One region of the Pseudarthrobacter sp. rb genome, then DNA from elsewhere that is predicted to be linked to it. Evidence: riboswitches for the same ligand, from Rfam matches in the RefSeq annotation. Region 1 holds a riboswitch; the other holds the start of a gene.
The links. Region 1 has a riboswitch for S-adenosylmethionine ahead of ACWRN3_RS17100 (cobalamin-independent methionine synthase II family protein). Riboswitches for the same ligand answer to the same signal wherever they lie in the genome.
Positions count from the first base shown of each region.

Region 2: it holds a riboswitch for S-adenosylmethionine, as region 1 does, so the genes downstream of both, ACWRN3_RS01835 (bifunctional o-acetylhomoserine/o-acetylserine sulfhydrylase) here and ACWRN3_RS17100 (cobalamin-independent methionine synthase II family protein) in region 1, are expected to answer to the same signal.

Region 1 covers NZ_JBWJAR010000014.1:63,408-67,566, reverse strand. The annotation lists gene fbaA (class II fructose-bisphosphate aldolase) at 1-164, shown strand, start outside; gene ACWRN3_RS17110 (DUF3151 domain-containing protein) at 165-587, shown strand; gene ACWRN3_RS17105 (uracil-DNA glycosylase family protein) at 711-1,340, opposite strand; gene ACWRN3_RS17100 (cobalamin-independent methionine synthase II family protein) at 1,552-2,760, opposite strand; SAM riboswitch class I at 2,774-2,878, opposite strand; gene ACWRN3_RS17095 (M14 family zinc carboxypeptidase) at 3,097-4,159, shown strand, end outside.
Region 2 covers NZ_JBWJAR010000001.1:427,486-431,644, reverse strand. The annotation lists gene metX (homoserine O-acetyltransferase MetX) at 1-469, opposite strand, end outside; SAM riboswitch class IV at 482-597, opposite strand; gene ACWRN3_RS01835 (bifunctional o-acetylhomoserine/o-acetylserine sulfhydrylase) at 700-2,022, opposite strand; SAM riboswitch class IV at 2,067-2,181, opposite strand; gene ACWRN3_RS01830 (VOC family protein) at 2,343-2,981, shown strand; gene ACWRN3_RS01825 (hypothetical protein) at 3,468-3,653, opposite strand; gene ACWRN3_RS01820 (HNH endonuclease signature motif containing protein) at 3,864-4,159, shown strand, end outside.

The DNA.
Region 1 (4,159 bases):
ACCACATGTTCAAGAACTACGACGGCGTCCTGAAGGTCGACGGCGAAGTGGGCAACAAGAAGACCTACGACCCCCGTGTCTGGGGCGCCTCCGCCGAAGCCGGCCTGGCAGCCCGCGTGGTGGAAGCCACCAAGCAGCTCGGTTCGGCCGGAAAGACCTTCTAGATGTCGGACGAGTTCCGCCGGAACCTGATGGGGCCGGAGCCCACGCTCCTGCCTGCCGAAACCGAGGTGTACGGGCAGCTGGATGCCGGTCACGAGGCATTGGACCTGGTGGCCAAGCACCCCACGTCCTCGCTGCTGTGGGCCGTGCTCGCCGAGGAGGCGTGGGCGGAGGGCCGGGTCATCGACTCCTACGCCTACTCCCGCGTCGGCTACCACCGCGGCCTGGACTCGCTGCGCCGCAACGGCTGGCGCGGCGTCGGGCCCATCCCGTGGGAGCACGAGCCCAACCGCGGATTCCTGCGGGCCCTCTACTCCCTGGGCAGGGCTTCGTCTGCCATCGGCGAGGCTGACGAGCCGGAGCGGATCGAAAAGTTCCTCAACGACTCGGACCCCACGGCGAAGGCAGCCATCGAGGGCAAGTAACTCCCTAACGCCTCCCTGGCTTCGCTTCGCTGAGCCATTGAGCCCTCGGCGGCGGAGGCCCCTGGATACGACGACGGCGGGTGGTTACCTTTCCTGGAAAGGTGACCACCCGCCGTCGGTCGTTTAAGGCTTGGCGATTCCGGTGCGTGCCATGGCGTCGGCGTAGGCCGCACGCATGTCCTCGAGGTACTCCTCCTGGCGCGCCGGGGAACCGGCGAAGGCGCGGCCGCTCAGTGACCTGACCTTGTAGGTCTTCAGGCCGCGGCGCCACAGCAGGGGCACTTCGGTCTTCAGCAGCAGGTTGGCCAGGCGGTTGGCCTCGGTGCCGTGCGCCACGATGACCGAGGCACGGGGCACCAGTGCCAGGAACTTCAGCAGCGGCTTCAGGCCTGCCTGGATCTGGTCGGGAGTGAACTTTCCGTTGGCCTCACCGGGGACGTGCCACGGGTGGACGTTCCACGGCATCACGTACTCGGGGCGCAGGCCCAGCTTCCACTGCAGGCCAAGCATGCGGGTCGCGGCATCCTGGTCCCCGGCGGTGATGAACCCGGACGGGTCCGCCTCGCCAATGTTGGAGAACAGGCTGATGATGCGGCATTCCTCCACGTCGTGCATGGGATCCACGTAGGGGACCACGGTTCCGGGCTTGGTCTCCCGAAGGGAATCACACAGCTCGTTAACGGCAGCAACGCTGGGGTCGTAGCGGCGGCTCATGAGCTGTTCGTGGAATGTTTCGGGTGCCAGGGCTGTCATGAAGTGCTGGTTCTCCTGCGGGGATTGGCGTTGCTGCCGCCACGGAAATGGGCACGCGGGGGCGCGACACATCAGCGGCGGTTGATTGGGGTGGGCCGATTCCTGGTCGGCCTTACCCAGTTTAGCAAGCCCCGGGAAACGAAACGCCGGTCCCGTGCACCTGATTCAGCCAGGGCACGGAACCGGCGGGTTTTTGCTTCGCCTCCCGCAGCTACCAGAGGCGGCTGGTGGCCCGGCGGGCGCCCTCCCCGAGGGCCTCCAGCTTGGCGAAGGCGATCTGCGGGTGGACCCGGCCGCCCAGGCCGCAGTCGGTGGAGGCGATGACATTCTCGCGGCCCACGACGTCGGCAAAGCGGACAATGCGGTCTGCCACCAGGTCCGGGTGTTCCACCACATTGGTGGCGTGCGAGACGACGCCCGGGATGATCACCTTGCCCTCGGGGAGCTTGGTGTCCTCCCATACCCGCCATTCGTGTTCGTGGCGGACGTTGGCCGCTTCGAAGGAGTAAGCGCCGGCGTTGACCTGCAGCACCGAGCCGATGATGTCGGCGAACGGGATGTCCGTGGTGTGCGGGCCGTGCCAGGAACCCCAGCAGACGTGCAGCCGGATCTGTTCCTGGGGCAGGTCGCGGAGGGCCCAGTTGGTGGCCTCGACGCGCAGTTGGATGAACTTCAGGTAGTCCTCCAGGGATGGCTCGGGATTGATCTGGTCCCAGCTCTCGGCCAGGGACGGATCATCGAGCTGCACCGTGAGGCCGGCATCGATGATCGCCTTGTATTCCTCCCGCATGGCATCCGCGCACGCGTAGACGAGTTCCTCATCCGACGTGTAGTACTCGTTGGCCACACGGGCGCAGGAGCCGGGGGAGAGGGACGCTACGAAGCCGTCCGACAACCCGGCGGCGGCGAGGCCGGTCTTCAGGTTCCTGATGTCCGACGCCACCAGGTCCTGGCCCGTGTAGGTCAGGGGTCCGGCGATCTTGGGCTGCGTGACGCTCTTGCGGTGGGACAGGATGCCCGACGAGGGATCGTTGTAGGCCTCGTTGAACGCCTGCCGGTCCCGCCGGTCCGGGAAGGAGGTCAGGACGATGTTGCCGGGGGAAGAGCGGTGCACCTGCGCATCGGCCCAGCGGTCCACATTCGTCGGCTCCAGGCCGCCCAGCCGTGCGAAGGAGTAGTTCCACCAGGCACCGTAGTCCACGGAACTGGACATCGTGTGCCCGTATTCGCCGTCGTTGGGAATGTCGATGCCGAGGTCCTTCTGGCGCTGGACCACCTCCACCACGGAGGCCTCCAGGAGTTCCAGGAACTCAGGGGTGACGCCGTCGGTTTCCTTGGCGGCGTTGGCCGCGATGAGTTCCGGGGTGCGGGGCAACGATCCTGCGTGGGTGACGCGGATGTGGTCGGTGTTCAGGGACATGCTGGAATCTTCCTTTCCATCGGTCCTGGCAGTAGCACCTTCGGCCGGCAGGAATCCTGCGGGACCGTGGTTGCTGCGGCGTCATCGAGCCAGGTCTCTCGGCCGCTCCGGATGGTTCACTCTCACATAAATCCAGATGGGCCTGCCCCGGGGCAAGTCTGCTCCGCTTTATGTCGCGACAGGTCGCGTCTGAAGCTTCCCTGCCGAAAACATGCTTACAGCCTTTGTTCAGGTTATTGACAGGTTTCGTTAAGCTTGGTTGGCTGAGGTCACATGCCGCTGCCCGCGACGGAGCTGGCCGGCGCACCCCGATGCACTCGAAAGAGGTAACGCACTGTGAAGAAATCCCTGGCAAATTTCGGGACCTTCGCCGTCTCCGGCGCCCTGGCGCTGGCCGTCGTCGCAGGACCCGCCCCGCTGGCACACGCGGTAGGCGAAGGCCCCAACTACGACGGCAACGGCCAGATCACCACGTCCAAGCTCGCCACGTACAAACAGATGGTCTCGTTCCTGAAGGACCAGGACGCGCGCCAGCCGGCAATGGAGCTGGAGGTCATCGGGCAGACGATCAAGGGGCGCGACATCCACCTGGTCAAGTACATTTCGGACCCGGCCAAGCCCACCATCCTGTACCTGACCCAGCAGCATGGAAACGAGCAGCTCACCACCGAGGGCGCCATGGAGTTCATCAAGCACCTGGCGACCGGCAAATCCGCGGACATCCTCAAAGGTGTGAACATCCTGGTGGTGCCCATGCTCAATGCGGACGGCGCCATGGGGGACGTGAACTTCTCCCTGGACAATTACCTTGCCAAAGGGGACCGCCACCTCACCCGCTACAACGCCGAGGGCGTGGACCTGAACCGCGACCATGTGGCCAAGATCCAGCCGGAGACCCAGGCGCTGCACAACAACGTCATGCGCAAATACCGGATCGACTACATGATCGACCTGCACCACCAGGGCACCCGGGCGGAGCGTGACGGCAAGCTGGTATCCGGTTCCATCCTGTACCCCACCACCCCCAACGCCGACCCCGCCGTCGTCGAAAAATCCAAGCAGCTCGGCGCGGTGGTCTTCAACAACGTCGACTCCACCGGCTGGGGACACCTGGGCAAGTACCAGGGCGGCAGTACCGAAACCATCAGCCGCAACGGCATCTCCGTGGAGTACGGCATCGCCACCCTGCTCTTCGAGATGCGCGGCATGTCGGACCACTATTTGGACGGCTATGCACTCGGGCAGCGCAGCAACGGCTACCTGATCAAGCAGACCGTCACCACGCTGACCTCCACGGCCGCGGCCATCGCGGACGGGTCCATTGCCGACGCCGACACCTCCTTCTGGAACACGCTCGCCGAACAGACGTCCCGGCCCGCCGGGGAGGCTGAGGACGAGT
Region 2 (4,159 bases), on a different contig from region 1:
CGCCGCCCATCGACCCGCCAAGGACGGCGAACCAGCTCTTGATGCCCAGCTGGTCCGCCAGCCTGGCTTCAGCAACAGTGCTGTCGCGCAGCGTGACGAGGGGAAACCTGGAGCCCCAGGGCTTTCCGTCAGGCGCGGGGGATGACGGGCCGGTGGATCCGTAGCAGCCACCAACAATGTTGATGGACACCACGAAGAAGCGGTCCGTGTCCACGGGAGCGCCGGGGCCGGCCAGCTGTTCCCACCAGCCTTCTTCGTCGGTGTCGCCGCGGGTCACATGGGTGCTGCCGGTCAGCGCGTGCTCGATCAGGATGGCGTTGCTGGCGTCCGCGTTGAGCGTCCCCCAGGTTTCATAGGCCAGGGTGACATCCGGGAGGTATCCCCCGGCCTCGAGTTCCAGTCCCCCGATGGAGGCGTAACGGACAATTCCATGTTCGGGAATGGTGGTTCGGGCGACGGTAACCGTCATGGCAAGACCTCTTCTACGCGCTTGCCTGCCGTCGTCTGACCGGCAGGCCAGGTCCTCACCCGGGGCACCCCACCGCGGATGGAGGGTTGCCGGCCAGCAAGCCGGGGCTGTCACTGGCACTCATGACCTGGTTCGAGTGTACGAAACACCCCCCACTCCAGGCCAAGAGTATGACTGGTTGTGACTTCCCGGCTTGCCGGCCGGCACATGCTGCGTCATCGTGTTTGGGGCTACTGGTTGGCGCCCTTGGCGGCCCGGAAGCCTGCCTCCAGGTCGGCGAGGATGTCGTCGATGTGCTCCAGGCCGACGGAAAGCCGGACCAGGCCCGGGTGAACGCCGGCTACAACCTGCTGCTCCGGCGAAAGCTGGCTGTGCGTGGTCGACGCCGGGTGGATGACCAGGGAGCGGACGTCGCCGATGTTGGCCACGTGGGAATGCAGCTCCAGGGCGTCGACGAAGCGCTTGCCCGCCTCTGCCCCGCCGACCAGGTTGAAGGCCACGACGGCGCCCGTCCCCTTGGGTCCGTACTTGCGGCCACGCTCGTACCAGGGGCTGGAGGGAAGACCCGCGTAGGCGACGGATTCGACGTCGTCCCTTGCCTCCAGCCAGCGCGCCACTTCCGTGGCGTTCGCAACGTGGCGCTCCACCCGCAGGCTCAACGTCTCCAGGCCCTGGGAAATCAGGAACGCGTTGAAGGGCGAGACGGCCGAGCCCAGGTCGCGCAGCAACTGCACCCGGGCTTTGAGGATGTAGGAGAGGTTGGCGCCGAGCGCGCCGCCTTCACCGAGGTCGCGTGCGTAGACCAGGCCGTTGTACGTCGGGTCCGGGGTGTTGAAGCCGGGGAACCGTTCCGGATCCTTGCCGAAATCGAACTTGCCGGAATCGACGATGACACCGGCGATGGCGGAGCCGTGGCCGCCAAGGTATTTGGTGGCCGAGTGGATCACAATGTCTGCTCCCCACTCCAGCGGGCGGATCAGGTAGGGGGTTGAAAGGGTGTTGTCCACGATCAGGGGCACGCCCGCCTGGTGGGCCACCTGGGAGATGCCCTCGATGTCCAGGACGTCCTGGCGCGGGTTGGAGACCACTTCACCGAAGAAGAGCTTGGTGTTGGGCTGGACGGCATCGCGCCACTGGTCCAGGTTGTCCGGATCGGCTACGAAGGTCACCGAGATGCCGAACTTCTTCAGCGTGTGGGCGAACAGGTTGTAGGTTCCGCCGTAAAGGCTGGGGCTGGCCACGATGTGGTCGCCTGCCTCGGCGATGTTCAGGACAGCGAAGGTTTCCGCGGCCTGCCCGGAGCTCAGCAGCAGCGCGGCCAGGCCTCCTTCGAGGCTGGCAATCCGTTGCTCGACGGCGTCCTGGGTTGGGTTGCCAATGCGGGTGTAGATGGGCGCAAGTTCAGCCAGGGCAAAACGGTTGGCAGCGCTTTCAGCGCTGGGGAACACGAATGACGTGGTCTGGTAGATGGGCAGGGCGCGGGCACCCGTGGCGCTGTCCGCCGTTTGGCCTGCATGGATCTGGCGGGTTTCGAAGGACCATCCGTTGGACATCCAAATCTCCTTTGACATGGGCCCGGCATGCTCACCGGCAGTACGGGCCGCGCTTGCTCCCGGCTGTTGCCGGAGAGCCAGGTCCTCACCCGGGGCACCCCACCGCGGATGGAGGGTTGCCGGCCAGCGAGCCGGGGCTTGTCGCTGGCACTCATGACCTGGGCCCAGTCTAGGAACCGGACAGCCGCTGTGGACAGCATTGTGACGAACATGGTCTTCCGGCGCCCCTGTTGGCTCCGGTACCGGGGCGCCGCGCACGACAAATGCTAGTAAGGGCACCCTTAGCTGAGAGCCGGATCACAAAGTGCCAAGATGTTCGCATGCGCATGGATCACGTCTCTTACGCCTGTGAACACGATGGCCTCGCGGCCACTACCGAACGTATTGCAACTGCCCTCGGCGTTGAGGCAGTGAAGGGTGGCGTACACCCCCGCTTCGGAACCCGAAATATGATCATTCCGCTCGCCGGGCACAAGTACCTCGAAGTTGTCGAGGTACTGGACCACCCGGCATCGGACAAGGCACCCTTCGGGCAGGCAGTGCGTGCCCGTTCCGCTGCCGGTGGCGGGTGGATGGGCTGGTGCGTCGAAGTGGACGACCTCGCCCCCTTCGAGGAACGCCTGGGCCGCGCCGCCGTGAACGGCAACCGCAAATTCCCGGACGGCCGCGAGCTGGTCTGGAAGCAGATTGGCATCCTGGGCCTCATCGCCGATCCCCAGGTCCCGTACATGCTCAAGTGGGAGGGCGATCCATCGCTCCACCCGTCCAATGCGTACGAGAGCAACCTCAAGATGAGCTGCCTGACCATCGCCGGTTCCGCCTCGCGCGTCACCGAGTGGCTGGGTGAGCCGGTGGAGAAGCCGCTCGAGGACGTTGCGGTCGAATGGGTCGCCCCGCACGGGACCCCGGGCATCCTCTCGGTCACCTTTGAGACCGCCAACGGGGCCGTCACTATCTGACGCTCCTCCCTCCCGCCTGTCCGGCCCGGTCCGGGAGGTTCCTGGGTTGCGCCCAGGCAAGCTTCGGCCGCCATTGGGTGGTGACAACGGCGTCACCACCCAATGGCGGCCGAATTCGTTTAAGTGGCTGCCGGGTCGGGAGTCCCGGGCGGTGTCAACTAAAACGGCCAACACTTTGAATGTCAGTGCCTCGTCGGATGATGTTGCTATGGAAATCAGCGATGGTGTTGCGGTGGCGTTGGAGGGTATTCATGCCTCTGTTGCTGCCCTCGATGCGCTGGAGGAAGAGGACGCTTCCCTGGCTTCCGGCGCTCATGTCGGTGCCGGTGATGTGTTGCAGCGGCGGTATGAGATCCGGCTGGAACGCCTGGAAGCCGCGTCCCGCCTGGAAGCACAACTTGCAGCGGTGAAGGCATGGGACGCCGCTGAGGCAGTGGAGTTCCAGGAGGCGATGACGCCGCCGGACGCCTCAATCCAGGACCGCGCTTACGCGGACATGTCCGTGGTGGAGGAGATCGCGGGAGTCCTGACCATCAGTTCCGCGGCCGCGGGCGCTTTGGTGGAGCAGTCGCGGCGGATCTGTTCCCTGCCACCCGTCATGGACGCACTGGCCGCCGGCGTGTTGTCCTGGCAGCACGCGAAGATCATCGCCGACGAAACCGAAGGCCTCACCTCCGAGGGCGCGGCCTCTCTGGTGGCGCACTTCTTCGACCCCGATGCACCCAACCCCGCCCGCGGCGCGGCCCCCGGTGAGCTCGTCCCGTCCCGGTTCCGGGCCAAGGTCCGTGGCTGGCGGGAACGCCACCACCCTGACTCGATCGAGAAGCGGCACGCCAAGGGGGCGGCTGACCGGCGGATGGAATACACCCCGACCGGGACGGCATGGCCTGGGTCTCCCTCTACCTCCCCGGGGACACCGCATGCGCCATCTGGAACCGGACCACTGCTACCGCACGCGGCCTCCAGGGCCCCACCGAAGAGCGCACCCTCACCCAGCTCCGCCCCGACATCGCCGCCAGCCTCCTCCTCGGCGCCGGGCACACCACACAAACCGGGAAACCCACAGAGATCGGGAAGGTCCCTGCGCCGCGGGCCGACGTCCTGGTCACCGTGCCGGTACTCTCCCTCCTCGGCCAGACCGATGAACCCGCCGTACTGGATGGTTTCGGGCCGATCCC